Regions from separate parts of the Massilia sp. Soil_C_3 genome, predicted to be linked through region 1. Evidence: predicted binding sites of a transcription regulator. Region 1 holds the regulator's gene; each other region holds the start of a gene.
What was found. Region 1 encodes sigma-54, which starts transcription at its own class of promoters, with help from an activator protein. Its sites were predicted from a motif close to TGGCANGNAANCTGCTTT; they were not measured.
Positions count from the first base shown of each region.

Region 2: a site for sigma-54 is predicted at 1,845-1,862, ahead of AC3A6F_RS08230 (PEP-CTERM sorting domain-containing protein). Genes of this name have one in related genera too.
Region 3: a site for sigma-54 is predicted at 2,713-2,730, ahead of AC3A6F_RS01140 (PEP-CTERM sorting domain-containing protein). Genes of this name have one in related genera too.
Region 4: a site for sigma-54 is predicted at 2,048-2,065, ahead of AC3A6F_RS00200 (TorF family putative porin). Genes of this name have one in related genera too.

Region 1 is NZ_JBDGJG010000013.1:103,069-107,530, forward strand. Features, by position in the region: gene AC3A6F_RS23515 (enoyl-CoA hydratase/isomerase family protein) at 1-137, opposite strand, end outside; gene hpf (ribosome hibernation-promoting factor, HPF/YfiA family) at 263-622, opposite strand; gene AC3A6F_RS23525 (RNA polymerase factor sigma-54) at 698-2,176, opposite strand; gene lptB (LPS export ABC transporter ATP-binding protein) at 2,188-2,955, opposite strand; gene lptA (lipopolysaccharide transport periplasmic protein LptA) at 2,952-3,500, opposite strand; gene lptC (LPS export ABC transporter periplasmic protein LptC) at 3,542-4,150, opposite strand; gene AC3A6F_RS23545 (KdsC family phosphatase) at 4,162-4,462, opposite strand, start outside.
Region 2 is NZ_JBDGJG010000003.1:573,509-577,970, reverse strand. Features, by position in the region: gene AC3A6F_RS08240 (mandelate racemase/muconate lactonizing enzyme family protein) at 1-751, opposite strand, end outside; gene AC3A6F_RS08235 (LysR family transcriptional regulator) at 847-1,758, shown strand; gene AC3A6F_RS08230 (PEP-CTERM sorting domain-containing protein) at 1,897-2,526, shown strand; gene AC3A6F_RS08225 (sulfite exporter TauE/SafE family protein) at 2,523-3,299, opposite strand; gene AC3A6F_RS08220 (NADP-dependent malic enzyme) at 3,362-4,462, opposite strand, start outside.
Region 3 is NZ_JBDGJG010000001.1:241,234-245,695, forward strand. Features, by position in the region: gene cyoE (heme o synthase) at 1-77, shown strand, start outside; gene AC3A6F_RS01125 (SCO family protein) at 94-684, shown strand; gene AC3A6F_RS01130 (hypothetical protein) at 679-1,422, opposite strand; gene AC3A6F_RS01135 (AI-2E family transporter) at 1,559-2,635, shown strand; gene AC3A6F_RS01140 (PEP-CTERM sorting domain-containing protein) at 2,764-3,447, shown strand; gene AC3A6F_RS01145 (hypothetical protein) at 3,502-3,861, opposite strand; gene AC3A6F_RS01150 (hybrid sensor histidine kinase/response regulator) at 3,888-4,462, opposite strand, start outside.
Region 4 is NZ_JBDGJG010000001.1:52,403-56,864, reverse strand. Features, by position in the region: gene amt (ammonium transporter) at 1-875, opposite strand, end outside; gene glnK (P-II family nitrogen regulator) at 890-1,228, opposite strand; gene AC3A6F_RS00200 (TorF family putative porin) at 1,248-1,982, opposite strand; partial or broken gene AC3A6F_RS00195 (accessory factor UbiK family protein) at 2,237-2,464, shown strand; gene AC3A6F_RS00190 (adenosylcobalamin-dependent ribonucleoside-diphosphate reductase) at 2,659-4,462, shown strand, end outside.

The DNA.
Region 1 (4,462 bases):
CCGTCATGCCGCCAGGCGCGCAGCACGTCGGTCAGCGCGCGCACCATCTCGAGCGACAGCGAATTGAGCGCCTTCGGGCGGTCCAGGGTAATGATGCCGGTGCGGTTGGCGATGCGGGTCAGGACGTGGTCGGTCATGGCGTAATCCGTAATGGAGAGACATGCATTTTACCGAACACATAGATGCGCGTAATACCGGGGAGGCTGGATGCAAAAAGGGCGTCCCCTCAGACGCCCTTAGCTAGTGTGAGCCCTGCGCCTGATCAGGCGACAGCAGCGTCTTCGCCGCCGTTATCCGGCATGCGTTTGATCGACGTACGGCTATGGTCTTTCAGTTGCTGCTTGTGTTTGAGGATCTGTCGGTCCAGCTTATCCATCAGCGTATCGATCGCGGCGTACAGGTCTTGTGCGACGCTGGCCACGTGCAGGGTCTTTCCCGACACCTGGACGTTGATCTCTGCTTTTTGCCTTTTTTCTTTTTCAGTGAGGTTGTCGACGGCTAGGAAGACGTGGGTGTCGATCACCTGGTCGAAATGGCGAATGATGCGCTCGAGCTTATTCTGAACGTATTCACGGATGGCGGGGGTTACTTCGAGATGATGGCCACTGATTGTGAGGTTCATACACACTCCTTTGAAAATTTTGCACCGTGTGGACCACATCGACGCGACAAGGCACGATGTCTGTGGACGGCGCAGTTACAAGGACTTGCGGAGGCTTACAGGGGGTATCTTGAGGGCTTCACGGTATTTTGCAACCGTGCGGCGCGCGATGACCATGCCTTGTTCCCCGAGCATCTCCGCGATCTTGCTATCGGATAAAGGGTTCCTAGGGTCTTCTGCTCCTGTCAATTGTGCAATGAGCGCACGGATTGCCGTCGAGGATGCTTCGCCTCCCGCCTCGGTGGCAACGTGGCTGCCGAAGAAATACTTCAACTCAAACATGCCGTGCGGGGTCAGCATGTATTTCTGCGTTGTGACACGAGAAATTGTGCTCTCGTGTAGGCCTAGTGTATCAGCTATCTCACGTAAAACAAGGGGCCGCATGGCAACCGCGCCATGGGAGAAAAAGTTGCGCTGGCGCTCGACGATCGCCTCCGCCACGCGCAGGATGGTGTCGAAACGCTGGCGCATATTCTTGATGAGCCACTTCGCTTCCTGCAGCTGCGCGCCCATCTGCGCCTCGCTCTTGCCCTGCTTGAGGAGGCTCGCGTACAGGCTGTTTACGCGCAGGCGCGGCATCACGTCCGGATTCAATGTGACAGCCCAGCCGCTCTTGGAACGGCGCACGATCACGTCAGGCACCACGTAGTCCGACACGTTCGAGGCGAACGCCGCGCCCGGATGCGGATTGCATTGGCGCACCACGGCCTGCACCTCGCGCAAGTCTTCGTCGTCGCAGTCGAGCGCTTTTTTCAGCTTGCTGTATTCGCGCTGGGCGAACCAGCTCAGGTAACCCTCGACGATGGTCAGGGCCATGCGCCGCGTGACCATCGGCACACCCGGCATGCGCCGGATCTGCAGCGCCAGGCACTCGGCCGCGCTGCGCGCGCCGACGCCCACCGGGTCCATGCTCTGCACCAGCGCAAGCGCGCAGCGCAGCTCGTCGATCTCGATGTCGAGTTCTTCGGGCAGCCGCGCATGGATCTCGTCGAGCGGTTCTTCGAGGTAGCCGTTGTCGTCCAGCGCATCGATCACCAGCTCGGCCAGCGCACGGTCGCGCGCCGACAGGGTGGCTTCGCGCACCTGTTCCATCAGGTGTTCGCGCAGGGTGATGGCGCAGGCTTCCAGCTGCGGGCGGCCGTCCTCGTCCTCGCCACCGCCGCCTGAAGATGATCCTCCGCCTTCGCCCCAGTCGGCGTCGCTGCGCTCGCCCTCGGCGCCGCCCTCGAAACCCTCGCCTTCCTTGGCCACAGCCCCATCCCCTTCGGCCTGCTGGCCGGGCGCCGGCGGCGCCTCGCCGATGGCCGGTGCGTTGTTGATGGCGCCATCGGCCAGCAAACGCACCGATCGGTCGAGCGGATCGTCGAGCCGCTCGAGCAAGGGGTTATCGCCCAGTATCTGCTCGATCTCCTGGTGCAGCTCGAGCGTCGACAGTTGCAGCAACCGGATCGACTGCTGCAGTTGCGGCGTAAGCGCGAGGTGCTGCGAAGTGCGAAGTTGCAGGGACTGTTTCATCTAGGCGTGGCTCACATGCGGAAGTGTTCACCCAGGTACACGCGGCGCACCGACTCGTCCGCGATGATGTCGTCAGGGCGGCCGGAGGCAAGCACCGCGCCCTGGTTGATGATGTAGGCGCGGTCACAGATGCCGAGCGTCTCGCGCACGTTGTGGTCGGTGATCAGGACACCGATCCGGCGCTCCTTCAGGAAGCGCACGATGCGCTGGATCTCGATCACGGCGATCGGGTCGACGCCGGCGAACGGTTCGTCGAGCAGCACGAAGCGCGGATTGGTCGCCAGCGCGCGCGCGATCTCCACGCGGCGGCGTTCGCCGCCCGACAGCGACAGCGCCGGATTCTCGCGCAGCTTCTCGATCTGCAGGTCGGCCAGCAAGGTGTCGAGGCGCTCGTTGATCTGGTCTTTCGACAGCGGCTTGCCGTTGTCCTTCTGCAGCTCGAGCACGGCGCGGATGTTATCTTCCACCGTCAGCTTGCGAAATACCGAGGCCTCTTGCGGCAGGTAGGACAGGCCCAATACGGCGCGGCGGTGGATCGGCAGGCTGGTGATGTCGGTGCCGTTGATGTCGATCGACCCGGCGTCCGACGGCACCAGGCCGACGATCATGTAGAACGAGGTCGTCTTGCCGGCGCCGTTCGGGCCCAGCAAGCCGACCACTTCACCGCATTCGACCTGCAGCGACACGTCGCGCACCACCAGGCGCTTGCCATAGCTTTTCTGCAGGCCTTTGACGACCAGGGTGCTGCAATCGCCCAGATCCATCGGAATCGCCGTCATTGGGCGGCTCCCGCAGGCGTACGTTTCGGCGACAGGATCAGGGTGCCGCGGCCGCCCCCAACCTTGCTCTGGCCGCTGACATCGTTGCGCACGGTGGCCACTTCCTTGCGGCTGTCATACGAGATGAAAGGGCCGGTGACCTGGTTGCTCAGTTGATCGTTTTCCAGTTCCTTGATGAGGGCATTCGAGTACAGGCGCACCAGCTCGGCGCGCTCGTCGTACTCGATGCGCTCGGCCTGGCCCTCGACCCACAGGTTGGGACCGCCGTCGCGCTTCTGGCGGAACGTAGTGAGCTTGCCGTTGTTGGCGGTGAGTGTCACCGTCATATAGCCTTCGGGCGTTTCCCTGACCACGGCGCGGTCGGCCTTGAGCAACAGCGTACCGCGGGTGAGAATCACGTTACCGGTAAGGGTGCGCACGCCGTTGACCCCGTCGAGATCGGCGGAATCGTATTCGACCTGCGCGGGCTTGAGCGAGTCGGCACGTTCGGCGGCTGCCGTCAGCGACAGCAGGGAAAGGAGTACGGCGGCAAATAATTTTTTCATGATAAGGAATGCTGGTCCTGGGTTATCACGCGGCGCAGGGCTTACTGGCGCGGTCGTGGCGGATAGACGATCTGGCCGCGGCTGGACATGTGCACTTGCTGGGTGGCGTTGTTGGCGACCATGCCGGTGCCTTTCACGCTCGAAGCCCCAAGCTTCAGGTCAACCGGGAGGTCGGTCTTGACGATCTCTTCGTCGGGGAGCACGGTCAGCGCCTGGCTACGCAAGTGCAACGACTCGCTCTGCGCCGTCTTCGGGCGCTGCAGGTCGACGTCGCCCATCAGTTCGACCCGGTGCTCTTCGTGGAACACCTGGGCTTTCTTGGCGACCACCGTCATTGGCGGGCGGCCCGGCTCGACGCCGCGCAGCAGCGGCTGGTCGACGTGCGAGACGTCGCCGAGCGGGATGTGGGCCAGGTGCTTGCCCGACAACACATAGCTCGGCTGGCCATTCTCGGTCATGCGCACGAACGAGAAATTCTCGACGATGTAGTCCGGTTCGTCCGGCGGCCCGCCCAGCTGGGCGTCGATGTCGGACGCCTGCATCAGTTGCAGCAGCCAGAAGCTGCCGAAGGCGAAGAAGGTGCCGATCACGATCATCGCCAGGAGATTCCAGCGATGCGCGGTACGCTTGTTTTGGACGATGGTGGCCATGGTGCGTGGCCTCAGGCGAAGTACGGCGCGAGCGCCTGCTCGTAGGTGCCCTGGGCGCGCATCACGAGATCGCACACTTCGCGCACCGCGCCGCGGCCGCCGCCATTTTTGGTGACGTAGTGCGCGCGGTGCTGCACCTCGGGGTGGCCGGACGGCACCGCGACGGCGAAGCCGACGCGCGCGAACAGCGGCAGGTCGATCACGTCGTCGCCGATGTAGCCGCACTGCTCGGCCGTGAAGCCGGTGGCCTCGAGCAGCTTGGCGAAGCCGATGCGCTTGTCGTGGATGCCCTGGTGGACGTGCGAGATGCCG
Region 2 (4,462 bases), on a different contig from region 1:
TGGCCTGCAGCTCGTAGTCGAGCGGATCGCCCGCTTCCTCGTACCAGAACAGATCGTACTGCGACAGCGCCTTGGCGTAGCCGATTGCGGTGTCCAGGTCGAAGCGGCCGTTGGCATCCACCGCCAGCTTCTGGCCATCCCCCAGCACGCTCAGGATCGAATCGATGCGGCGCAGGTCTTCGTCGAGCGAGGCGCCGCCGATCTTCTTCTTGACCACCGTATAGCCGCGGTCGAGATAGCTGCGCATCTCGTCCTTCAGCTTGCCGTGGTCCTGGCCTGGATAGTAATAGCCGCCGGCCGCGTATACGAACACTTTCCGATCCGGCTCGCCGCTGCCGTAACGCTCGGCCAGCAGCTGGAACAGCGGCTTGCCGGCGATCTTGGCGGTCGCGTCCCACACCGCCATGTCGATGGTGCCGATGGCTACCGAGCGCTCGCCATGGCCGCCCGGCTTCTCGTTGGTGAACATCGCCTGCCATACCTTGTGCGGATCCAGGTTGTCGCCGCTGGCGTCGACCAGCGACGCCGGGTCGGCCTCGAGGATGCGCGGAATGAAGCGCTCGCGCATCAGGGTGCCCTGGCCGTAGCGGCCGTTGGAATTGAAGCCGTAGCCGATCACCAGCTTCCCGTCGCGCACGACGTCGGTGACCACGGCGACCACGCTCAGCGTCATCTTGCTGAAATCGATGTAGGCGTTGCGGATCGGGGAGCTGATCGGGACAGTCTTTTCGCGGATCTCGACGATTCTCATCTGGTATTCCTTCGCTTGCGGTTGAACGAGCCACCAGATTATTCGCTTCAAAGGCGGTTATGATTGAGCCGGATTCACTAGATTATTAACCTGCGGTGAAAAACGACCTCGCCTCCCACCTCGAATTCTTCGTCCTGCTGGCGCGCCATGGCAGCCTGTCGACCGCCGCGCGCGAGCTGGACCTGACCCCGCCCGCCGCCACCAAGCGCCTGGCGCAGCTGGAACAACACCTGGGCGTGCGCCTCGTCAACCGCACCACCCGCACCAGCAGCCTGACGCCGGAAGGCGAAACCTATCTGCACTACGCGACCCGGATCCTGGCCGAGCTGCGCGAGATGGAAGAAGCGGTATCGAGCACGCGCTCGGTGCCGCGCGGGCTGCTGAAGGTGAACGCCTCGCTGGGCTTCGGGCGCACCGCGATCGCGCCGCTGGTCTCGAGCTTCGCCCAGCGCTATCCGCAGGTGGAGGTGCAGCTCGACGTCACCGACCGCCCGGTCGACCTGGCCGCGAACGGCATCGACCTGGCGATCCGCTTCGGCGAGCTGCCCGACCAGCGCCTGGTGGCGCGCCGCATCATGTCCAATCGGCGCTTCCTGTGCGCCTCGCCGCGCTACCTTGAGCAGCACGGCACGCCGGGCAGCCTGGCCGACCTGGCGCGGCACCGCTGCATCGTCCATCGCCAGAACGAGGACGCGCACGGCGTGTGGCGCCTGGTGCACGAGGGCCGCAATGTCTCGGTGAAGGTGCAGGGCACGCTCTCGAGCAACGATGGCGACATCGCCCTCGGCTGGGCGCTGGATGGCCACGGCATCCTGGTGCGATCGGAATGGGACTTGACCAAGTATGTGGAGAGCGGGCGCCTGAGGATCGTCATGCCCGGCTATGTGCAGCCGGGAGCCGACCTGTATCTGTACTACCGCAATCGCCAACACCAATCAGCGCGGGCGCGCGCCTTCATCGCGTTCTTGCTCGACCGGTTCGGCGGCGACGACGGCATCGCCAACTGAGTCTCCCTGTCGGCCTGTCTTACAGGCATTCGACAAAATCGCATCGACGAAACACCAAGTACTTGATCACAATCAGTTTAATTTTTTGGCACGTTACTTGCTCCCTGCCCGGTTTCCATTTAACCAGGGAGAGACAACATGATCAAGAACGTGATTGGGCTCGTTGCAGGGCTGCTGTGTGCGCTGCCCGCATGGGCGGGATACGTGCAATACAATTTCAAAGGCCCGCTGACGGGGTACTTCGTGCAGCACGATACCGATGGGTCCATCGCCGATTTCAGGTTCGGACTACCGATCCAGGGAGTCGGCGAGCCGTTCGAAATGCGCATATCGCCGGAGCATTCCGAAGGGAGCACCGAGATCACCGAAGTGAGCACCCATTTCTTACGCGACGGCCCGACTAATTTCCGCATCTACAGCAACTTTGGTGGCGACCAGTACACATCGTTCAGCATCAGGTTCGCATCCGACCCATCGGGCATCCTCTATTACACTGCCCATTACAAAACTTCGATATACCGGGTTACTGAAGACGGCCCCGGCTTCTACGATTTCGCAGGCGCCCACCGAGGCACCGTCTCCGCAGGGGCCCTGGACCCCGGCTATGAGCAGTGGCTCGATTTTAACGGCGGCTATCAGGATCACGTGTTCCGAATCGTCCCGCGATACGTGGGACCGAACGAGGTGCCGGAACCAGCTACGCTGGCGCTGCTCGCGATCGGGGCGACGGGACTGGCGTTGCGCCGCCGCCGGGCCTGGGCGGTCTAGCCGGCTGGCGCGCCGCCAGTCACCAGCATGGTGACGGCGGCCGCCAGCAGCACCGAGCTGAACGCCACCCGCAACAGCCGTGGCGGCAGGGTATGCGCCAGGTGCACGCCCCACGACACGGTCAGTACGCCGCCCAGCGCCAGCGGCAGGCCCACCTGCCAGTCGACCGCGCCGCTATGGCCATAGGTGGCCAGCGCCACGAAGGCGCCCGGCACCACCAGCGCCAGGGCCATGCCCTGGGCGCGCGTCTGCGGCATCTTGAACAGGCTCACCAGCGCCGGCACCACCACCATGCCGCCGCCGATGGTGAAGAAGCCCGACACCGCGCCGCTGGCGATGCCGATCGCCGGCATCAGCCGGCGCGGCACCTCCCTCGCGGGCGGCAACGGCGCGCCGGTCTTGCGCCGCGATGGCCAGCCGAAGTACAGCGCCAGCGCCAGCAGGAACAGCGCGAAGGCGTAGTGCAGCACCTGGGCGTCGATCGCCACCGCGAAGCGCGCCGCCAGCCAGGCGGTCCCGATCGAGCACAGGCCGGCCACGCCGACCGAGCGCAGGTCGACCGGGTGCTTCTGGTGATAGCGCCAGAAGCCGATCGCCACGTTCGGCGCGATCATCACCAGCGCCGTGCCCTGGGCCAGGTGCTGGTTCATGCCATACAACAGGCCCAGCACCGGAATGGCAATCAGGCCGCCGCCGATGCCCAGCATGCCGCCGGCGATGCCGAGCGAGGCGCCCAGGCCGAAGTTCAATGCGAGGTCGATCACGGAAATCATAGACTAAGCCAAAAACGCGACGGCCCCTCGCAAGGGGCCGTCGAATGGAAAGGGTTAACGCCTTAGACGACCTGCGCCGCCGCCAGCGCCGTCATGTTGACGATGCGGCGCACGGTGGCGCTCGGGCTCAGGATGTGCACCGACTTGGCCGCGCCCAGCAGGATCGGACCCACCGTCACGCCCTTGCCGCTCGCGACCTTGAGCACATTGAACAGGATGTTGGCCGCGTCCAGCGACGGCATCACCAGCAGGTTGGCGCTGCCCGTGTAGCCAGCGTCGATACCGTAGATGTCGCGGATTTCCTGCGACAGCGCGGCGTCGCCGTGGATCTCGCCGACCACCGCCAGTTCGGGGGACTGCTCGGCCAGCAGCGCGCGGGCTTCACGCATGCGGCGCGCCGACGGACGCTCGGACGAACCCTGCGAGGAGTGCGACAGCAGCGCCGCCTTCGGCTCCAGGCCGAAGTGCTGCAGGGCCTCGGCCGCCAGGCGGGTGATCGCCGCCAGTTCCTGGGCGCTCGGGGTCTCGTTGACGTAGGTGTCGGTGATGAACAGGGTCAGCTTGTCGAGCACCAGCGCGTTCATCGCGGCCAGCACTTCGGCGCCCGGCGCCACGCCGATCTCGTTCCTGACATGTTCCAGGTGGCTGTCATAGCTGCCGGTCATGCCGCAGATCAGGGCGTCGACCTGGCCCGACTTCAGCAGGCGCGTGCCTTGCAGCGTCGTATCAAGCTCCGCCGCGATGACCGTGTAGTCCACGCCAGCCTGCAGGCGCAGGCCGGCCTGCTTGACGGCGCGCGCGATCGCGGTCTCGTCGCCGATCAGCACCGGCTGGGCGATGCCCTCGTCCACCACCGCCTGCACCGCGCGCAGCACGCGTGGCTCGTTCGCTTCGGCGTAGGCGACCTTGCGCACATTGGCGCGCGCCTTGTTGAACACGGGCTTCATGAAGAAACCGGTGTGGTAGATCATCTCGCCCAGCTTGTCGCGGTAGGCGTCCATGTCGGCGATCGGGCGGGTCGCCACGCCAGAATCGGCGGCCGCTTGCGCCACGCGCGGTGCGATCGCCGCCAGCAGGCGCGGATCGAACGGCTTCGGGATGATGTATTCAGGACCGAAGGTCAGGTCCTGGCCTTCGTAGGCCAGCGCCACCACGTCGCTCGC
Region 3 (4,462 bases), on a different contig from region 1:
AGACCTTCACCTGGTCGATCGTCTACCTGTCGCTGCTGTTCGCGGCCTTGTTGGTCGACCATTACTTCAGGTTCTGATAGGACGGGTTCAACGATGAAGAAACTCCTGGGCGTACTGGGATTCACGGCTGTCGCGCTGCTGGCAAGCGGTTGCGACAAACTCGGCGACAAGCCGCCGGCCTTCCACAACACCGACGTCACCGGCGTCGACTACGCCAAGGGTTTTGCGCTCACCGACCATACCGGCAAGCCGCGCACGCTCGCCGATTACAAGGGCAAGGTGGTGGTGATCTTCTTCGGCTACACCCAGTGCCCCGACGTGTGCCCGACCACGATGGCCGAGATGGCCACGGTAATGAATGAACTGGGCCCGTCGAGCGCCGACGTGCAGGTGCTGTTCATCACCGTCGACCCCGAGCGCGACACCCAGGAACTGCTGTCGCACTACGTTCCCGCCTTCGACAAGCGCTTCGTCGGCTTGTACGGCGATGCTGCAGCGACGGCCAAGGTGGCCAAGGAATTCAAGGTGTTCTACGCCAAGGTGCCGGGCGCCGATCCCGGCACCTACACGGTGGACCACACGGCCGGCAGCTTCGTGTTCGACAAAGAGGGCCGCCTGCGCCTGTTCGTGCGCCACGGCCAGGGCCCGGCGCTCATCGCCCACGACCTGCGCCAACTGCTATGAACGCTGGGAGCGGATGGCCTTTAGCCGCTGGATAACGTCCGACCGGTATTGCTGATGGCCGCGCTGCGCCCTCGGGTGGGCGATGCGAAAGCATGTTGCGTCGCCCGCCTGGAACTCCCACATCTTTCCGGGTTCCGTTTTGATGGTCTTGTGTCCGTCAAAGTGCTCGCTGAACAGCTGCTTGATATAACCGTCGATACCAGCTCGACCCGTCGAAAACACGATGGCATCAGGTTTGAAAAACTTGATTTGCATTGCGAGCAGCTCCAGGGAAATCATGCTGACGGCGGCCAATTCTGCTGGAGGGCGCTCGAGCGGCGATTGGCCAGCGTAATCCCACGCGAACAAATTACCGTAGATGAGCGCTGTGGGCGCGAGGCATAATTCTTTCGCGATCCGGAAATAGTACTGCTTGAAACGACTCCTGGTTGTTGTGCTCACCTTTCCATCTGGTCGTATCTGCAAATGCTTGCGATACCGCGCTACCGCTTCGTCGACGATCTGCCGTGTGGCTCCCGCCTGGTTGGCGGTAAAGATGCGATCAAGCTTGTTAAGGCCGGTTCGCGTATTCCATCCTGCGGTTTCGCGTCCTACATGCATCAACCGGAAATCGCTCGTCCAATAATCGGCGGAGGCTACCGGCAGGAAAACACCTGAATAGCGATCTTCCGCAATCGGAAAGCTTTCTCGTTTCATTCGGCCCAAGACGTCAGCATATTGATTCAGGACTGTGTGCAACAAATTCTCCAATGTATTGGTTGTAATTGGGGTGGCTCGTGAGCATTCTTCACAAGCGAAAGTCTATCCGGTTGGCGACGGATAGATCACGCTACTGCTGATAAGATGGCGTAAACATCAACCACACACGAGCCGCATGGAAGCACGCCCTGGCCGGAACTACACCCGCATCGCCATCGTCGTCCTGCTGACGCTGGGCTGCCTCTACGTCCTGCGGCCCTTCCTGCCGGCCATCCTGTTCGCCGCCGCTGTCGCCATTTCGACCTGGCCCCTGTACCTGCGCCTGCTGCGCGAGCTGCGCGGCCAGCGCACGATCGCGGCGCTGACGATGACGCTCACCCTGACCCTGCTGTTCATCATCCCGCTGTCGATGGTGGCCTATAACCTGGGCGACGACGTTGCGCGCGGCTTCGGTCAATTGCGCGTCCTGGTCGAGCACCGCGAACTGGCGCCGCCGGCCTGGATCCGTGAGATCCCTCTCGTCGGCGGAACACTCGACACCTACTTGCACGACCTGATCGCCAGCCGCGAACAGATGCTGTCCCTGGCCCAGCGCATGCTGGAACCGGCCCGTACCTGGCTGGTCAAGGGTGGCATCATGCTCGGCACCGGCGTCGTGCAGATGAGCTTGGCGGCCTTCGTCAGCTTCTTCCTGTACCGCGACGGGAATGCGCTCTTGGCGGTGATCGCGGTGACGATGCGCAAGGTGATGGGCGAAGGCGCCGAGTCGATCCAGCATACGGTCAGCCAGACCGTGCGCGGCGTGATGTACGGTTTGCTGGGCACGGCGCTGGCCCAGGCGCTGGTGGCGGCGGTCGGGTTTGCGATTGCCGGCGTGCCGGCGGTGCCGCTGCTGTCGGTGCTGGTGTTCCTGACTTCCCTGATCCCGCTCGGCCCGCCGCTGGTGTGGGGCGGCGCCACCGTGTGGCTGTTCGCCCATGGCGAGACGGGTTGGGCGATCTTCATGGCGATCTGGGGCACGGTGTTGATCAGCGGCGTCGACAACGTCGTGCGGCCGATGCTGATCAGTCGCGGCAGCAGCCTGCCGTTCCTGCTGACCCTGCTCGGGGTGCTGGGCGGCGTAATCGCTTTCGGCTTTGTCGGCATGTTCATCGGGCCGGTGCTGCTGGCGGTGGGCTATTCCCTGATGAGCGAATGGACTGGGACCGAAGACCCCATCGTCAAGCATGAGGACGAGCATGCACACGAATAACCGGCAGTTTGTCGGAGAACTTTACAAGGCAGTCCCCGTCCGCGGATTAAGGTTTGTTTTTATTGAGTTAATTTAATTGGTACGGAAGTTGCTGTGCTGATTGTTCCATAACAATTATTGGGATGATCATGGACAAACGATTTACTGGCGGTTTGGCAGCGATCCTTTTGGCAAGCATGGTGCCCGCCAAGGCTGGAAGCATCGTTCTCGATTTTGAAGCTTTTATTTCGCACAGCCAGATCGGCGATTTCTATAACGGTGGGCGCGACAGCCACAATCGCCAGGGCCACCATGACTATGGCCTGAGCTTTCGCAACGAGTTCATCATGCATACTCCGCGCGGCGCGTTTCTTGGCGGCCCAGTAGAGCTCACGATCGATCCGGCCAAGCTGCGCGCCGCTCTCGGCAGCGACAAGTACTATATTTCGTTTAACGCGGCGCGGTACGACGTCGATGGCGGCCCCGTCGGCGTTCTGTTTGAAGATGGATTCTATGAGCCCGCTACCTGGGTTTCCGGTAATGGCAATCCTTATTGTCCTGCGGACCCGAGTTTCTGTGGATTTCCACACCTTGGCACGATGGGCAGCTATGTCGTCTATTCGCCCTATGGCGAAGCCATGGCCACCCATATCCGTTTCAATACGGACCGCCTGGATAACCTCCAGTTTCACGCTTATACGGGAGGCGAGTTCATTCGTCCAGACCCAATCTACGGCGTGGAACCGCTTGACCGCGTGATTCCAGAACCGGCATCAATGGCCTTGCTGGGTGTTGGCATGCTGGGCTTGTTCATGCGCCGTCGGCGGACTTGATGCCGTGCTTCCAGCCGAAGCAGTATCCGGTACTGGAAGCCGTTCGTTCTGGAATCAGCAGGCTGCCAGCTTCCACACCAGCTTGTCCCTGCCTTTTTCCAGCAGCTGCACCTCGACGCCGTTCTTCACCGAGCGCGTGATCGTGACCGCGCGCGCGAAGTAGCCATACTCTGTCTTGAGCGCGTCCTTGCTCTCGGTCTGCTTCACCTCGGCGCGGTCGATCTGCAGCCGCAGGTTCTGCAGGATCTGCGCGTCCGGCCAGAGGGCCGACAGGGCGACGTGGCGGGTGCTATCGTCTTTATTTGCTTCAGGATAACGTCGCTCGCAGGCAGTTGCGGTGCCGGCATGCATCAGCGAAGCCAGGCACAACAGGCCTGCAGCCAGCCGGGGAAGCATTGAAAACTGGATGGTCATGGGTCGTGCTCGAAGTTATCAAGCGCTCATCGTAGCAGCAAGCGCAGCTGCTCGAAATCGATCGGCTTGGTCAAATGATGATCGAAGCCCGCGTCCAGCGCCAGCGTGCGGTCCTTGTCCTGGCCCCAGCCGGTGGCGGCGATGAGCGTCGTGTCCAGCCCGCGGGGCAGGGCGCGCAGGCGCCGTGCGAGTTCGTAGCCGTTGTAGTCGGGCAGCCCGATGTCGAGCAGGGCGACGTCGGGTGAAAATTCGGCCGCGACTTCCAGCGCGGCCGCCGCGGTGTGCGCCATGCGCGTCTCGCAGCCGAACAGTTCCAGCGCCAGCGCCATGGTCTCGGCGGTATCGAAGTTGTCGTCCACTACCAGCACCCGCTTGGCCGAGACCAGCGCGGTCGGCGCCGCCGTCGCTTCCGGCAAGGCGCAGCCGGCGATCAGCGGCAGGCGCAGGGTGAATTCGCTGCCCAGGCCGGATCCGGCGCTCTCGACCAGGATCGCGCCGCCATGCAGGTCGACGATGCCGCGCGCCAGCGCCAATCCAATGCCGAGCCCGCCTCTGGCCCGGTCGAGGGCGGGTTCGAGCTGGGCGAACATATTGAAGACGG
Region 4 (4,462 bases), on a different contig from region 1:
GCGGCAGTCGCCAGCAGGGTGTTGATGAAGGCCAGCGCCGCGATGTCGCCCGCTTCGAGCGCCGAACCGGCGTTGAAGCCGAACCAGCCGACCCACAGCAGCGAGGCGCCGACCATGGTCATCGGCAGCGAGTGCGGGGCCATCGATTCCTTGCCGTAGCCGACACGCTTGCCGATCACGTAGGCGCCGACTAGGCCGGCAACCGCGGAGTTGATGTGCACCACGGTGCCGCCCGCGAAGTCGAGCGCGCCCTGCTGCCACAGGTAGCCGGCGCCGGCGCTGACGGTAGCCAGCGAAGCGGCGTCGGTGATCGCGTCAGGACCGGCCCAGAACCAGACCATGTGCGCCATCGGCAGGTAGGCGAAGGTGAACCAGATCACCACGAAGGCCAGCACCGCCGCGAAGCGCGCGCGCTCTGCGAACGAGCCGACGATCAGCGCGCAGGTGATGGCGGCGAAGGTGCCCTGGAAGGCAACGAAGATGAACTCGGGGATCATCACCTCTTTGGTGAAGGTGGCGCCCATCGAGAAGGTGCCGGCGACCGGGTCCCAGATGCCTTGCAGGAAGGCGCGGTCGAAGCCGCCGATGAAGGCGTTACCCGAGGTGAAAGCCAGCGAGTAGCCGTACAGGCACCACAGCACGATGATCAGCGAAAACACCATCATGACCTGCATCAGCACCGACAGCATGTTCTTGGCGCGCACCATGCCGCCGTAGAACAGCGCCAGGCCCGGGATCACCATCATGATGACCAGCAGGGTGGCAACGAACATCCAGGCGGTATCCCCTTTGTTGATGGACGGCGCCGCCATGGCCGGGAGGGCCAGGCCCAGGCCCAGCATGGCGGTCAGGATTTTTGTCGTTATATGCTTCATGAACACTTTCCTTCTTACAGTGCGTCGTTGCCGGTCTCGCCGGTACGGATACGGATGACCTGGGTCAGGTCGGCCACGAAGATCTTGCCGTCACCGATCTTGCCGGTGCGGGCGGCGCCCTGGATCGCATCGATCACCTGGTCGACGATGGCATCGTCAACGGCGGCTTCGATCTTGATCTTGGGCAGGAAATCGACAACGTACTCGGCGCCACGGTACAGCTCTGTGTGACCCTTCTGGCGACCGAAACCCTTCACTTCGGTCACCGTCATGCCTTGCACGTTGATTTCCGACAGCGCTTCACGCACTTCGTCGAGCTTGAAGGGCTTGATGATGGCGGTAATCATTTTCATGGTATTGCCTCTTTTGCTATCAAAAAGTTTTTGACACGGACAGCACGGCGGCTGACTTGCCCAGGTTCTTTCCTTCCGGACTCAGGTAGGCGTCGGTATTCGCCTTGTGCCAGGCCAGGGCCACGGTGGCGACCCCAAAGTCCTTCGTCACGCCGATCTTGTAGTGCGTGTAGGACGCCGGGCTGTTGTTCTTCACGCGCTGGCGGCCGACTTGCAGGTTCAGCAGGAAGCCGTTGGTGACGTCGATATCGGCGCCCAGGTCCAGGTAACCGCTGCGCTTGCTGTCGGCGGTGCCGAACAGATTGGTCGTCGAGTGCGAATACTTGATATACGCAGGACCGAAGCCGAGCTTGCCGTAGAGTTCAAAAGTATTTGCATTCGGATCCAGGCTGTTATCCGGATACCAGTAATACAGGCCGCCAACGTCGTAGCTGACTTCGTCGGTCAACTGGCCACGCTTGCCGGCATACACATCCCATTCAATATTGCCGTCGCCACCCAGATCCTTCGTCCACTTGATGGTGGAGAGCCAGGTGCCTACGTAAAAGCCGGTTGGGCTGTGTACGTAGTCGACGCCACCGGACAGGGCGGGGTCGGAATCGGTTTGCGACAGGCCGCGGTAACGGTAGTCGCTGGTGAGTGCCACGTTATAGCTCACCTGGTGTTCGGCGGGTTGTTCCTGTGCCATGGCCGGGATGCTGGTGAAAGCCAGAATCGCCAGGCTAATTGCGTTGATTTTTGCATTGCACTTCATGACAAACCCCCTTGGACAGTTACTGCGTTTGGAATCCTTTTTTCGTGCGTTATCTCCCCCTTCATTTAGCAGGATGTGTGCCAGCTCATAAAAGCGATGAAAATGGCCTTGTTTTTTTTGTAAACGTGCCCCAGATACGACTTGCTTCAATACAATCGATAGCGAACGGCGTCCGTCGTGTTGCGCGACGCACCAAATCAGGCTGTATTGCACCTCCTTGGTGCATGCAACCCCGGCAGAAAGGGATAGGGACCATGAACAACAGCAACTTCTTCAGCGATTTGCAAGGCAAGATCAACCAGGCACTGGAAAGTGGCCCGGCCAAGGACATCGAGCGCAACGTCAAGGCGGCGATGACTTCTGGTTTCGCCAAGCTCGACCTGGTCACGCGCGAGGAATTCGACATCCAGGCCCAGGTGCTGGCCAAGACCCGCGCCAAGCTGGAAGCGCTCGAGCTGCGCGTGATCGAACTCGAAGCCCGCCTGGCCTCCGGCGCCTCCGCCACTGTCACCGCATCGGCCACCCCGCCAACGGGCGCGGCGCCGTCGGCCACCGCGCCGTTCCCGGCCCAGCCCGAAGATCCGACCATCGTGCTGCCGCCGAGTCTCGACAAATCGGGCGACACGCCGATCAACAAACCGTAACAGCGGGTGCATTCATGGACAGGGCAACCGGCATGAATGCACAAGAAGCACCGACCGGCGCCCTGCCCGCGCAGGAAGTGTCGCTGGACGTGCTGCGCGAAAAATACGCGCGCGGCGACGAGCGCACGATCGGGGACGTGCAGCGGCGCGTCGCACGCGCCCTGGCCGCCCTCGAGCCCCCGCCGCCGCGCGCCGAATGGGAGCGCCGCTTCCTGGAGGCCCAGCAACAGGGCTTCGTTCCCGCCGGCCGCATCGCATCCGCCGCCGGCCTCGGCCTCTCGGCCACCCTCATCAACTGTTTCGTCCAGCCGGTCGGCGACTCGATCTCCGGCACCAGCGACGGCCTGCCCGGCATCTATACCGCGCTCAGCGAAGCCGCCGAGACCATGCGCCGCGGCGGCGGGGTCGGCTACGATTTTTCCGCGATCCGCCCGCTGGGCAGCAAGGTCGCCGGCACCGCCTCGCGCGCTTCCGGTCCGGTGTCGTACATGGAAGTGTTCGATGCCTCCTGCCGCACGGTGGAATCGGCCGGCGCCCGGCGCGGCGCCCAGATGGGCGTGCTGCGCATCGACCATCCCGACATCGAACGCTTCATCGCGGCCAAGGACACGGGCCGTCTCACCAATTTCAATATCTCGGTCGGCGTGACCGATGGCTTCATGCGCGCCGTCGAGGCCGACGACGCCTTCGCGCTGGTGCACGCGGCCGAGCCGGGCGACGAGGACCAGGCCGCCGGCGGCCACCGCAGGGAAGACGGCCTATGGGTCTACCGCAGCGTGCGCGCGCGCGACCTGTGGGAGCGCATCATGGTCTCGACCTACGACCATGCCGAGCCGGGCGTGCTGTTCATCGACCGCATGAATGCCGAGAACAACCTCTGGTATGCCGAAGAGCTGCGCGCCACCAATCCCTGCGGCGAGCAGCCGCTGCCGCCGTATGGCTGCTGCGACCTCGGCTCGCTCAACCTCACCGCCTTCGTCGATGCGCCGTTCACCCCCGATGCGCGGCTGGACTTGGAACGCCTGCGCGCGGTGGCCACGGTAGCGGTGCGCATGCTCGACCTGGTGCTGGACGCCACCCGATGGCCGCTGCCGCAGCAGGCCGAAGAGGCGCGCGCCAAGCGCCGCATCGGGCTGGGCTTTTTGGGCCTGGGCAGCGCGCTGGCGATGCTGGGCCTGCGCTACGACGCCGACGAAGGCCGGGCCATGGCGGCGCGCATCGCGACCGGGCTGCGCGACGCGGCCTACGCGGCCTCGATCGAACTGGCGCGCGAAAAAGGCGCCTTTCCGCTGTTCGACGCCGACAAATACCTGCGCGGGCAGTTCGTCGAACGCCTGCCGCAGGCGCTGCGCGACGGTATCCGCGCCCACGGCATCCGCAACTCGCACCTGCTGTCGATCGCGCCGACCGGCACCATCTCGCTGGCCTTCGCCGACAATGCCTCGAACGGCATCGAGCCGCCCTATTCCTGGACCTACCAGCGAAAAAAGCGCACGGCCGACGGCGGCACGCGCAGCTACGAGGTGTGCGACCACGCCTGGCGCCTGTACCGCCAGCTGCATGGCGACGCTCCCTTACCGCCAGCCTTCGTCAGCGCGCTCGAGATGCGCGCGCTGGACCACCTGCGCATGGTGGAAGCGGTCCAGCCCTTCATCGACACCGCGATCTCGAAGACCGTCAACGTGCCCGAGGATTATCCCTACGACGATTTCCGCGACTTGTACCTGGAAGCCTGGCGCGCCGGCCTGAAGGGGCTGGCGACCTATCGGCCGAACGCGGTGCTGGGGAGTGTGTTGTCGGCTGCGCCAGTGGCAGACTCCGCGCCGGCTGCAACGC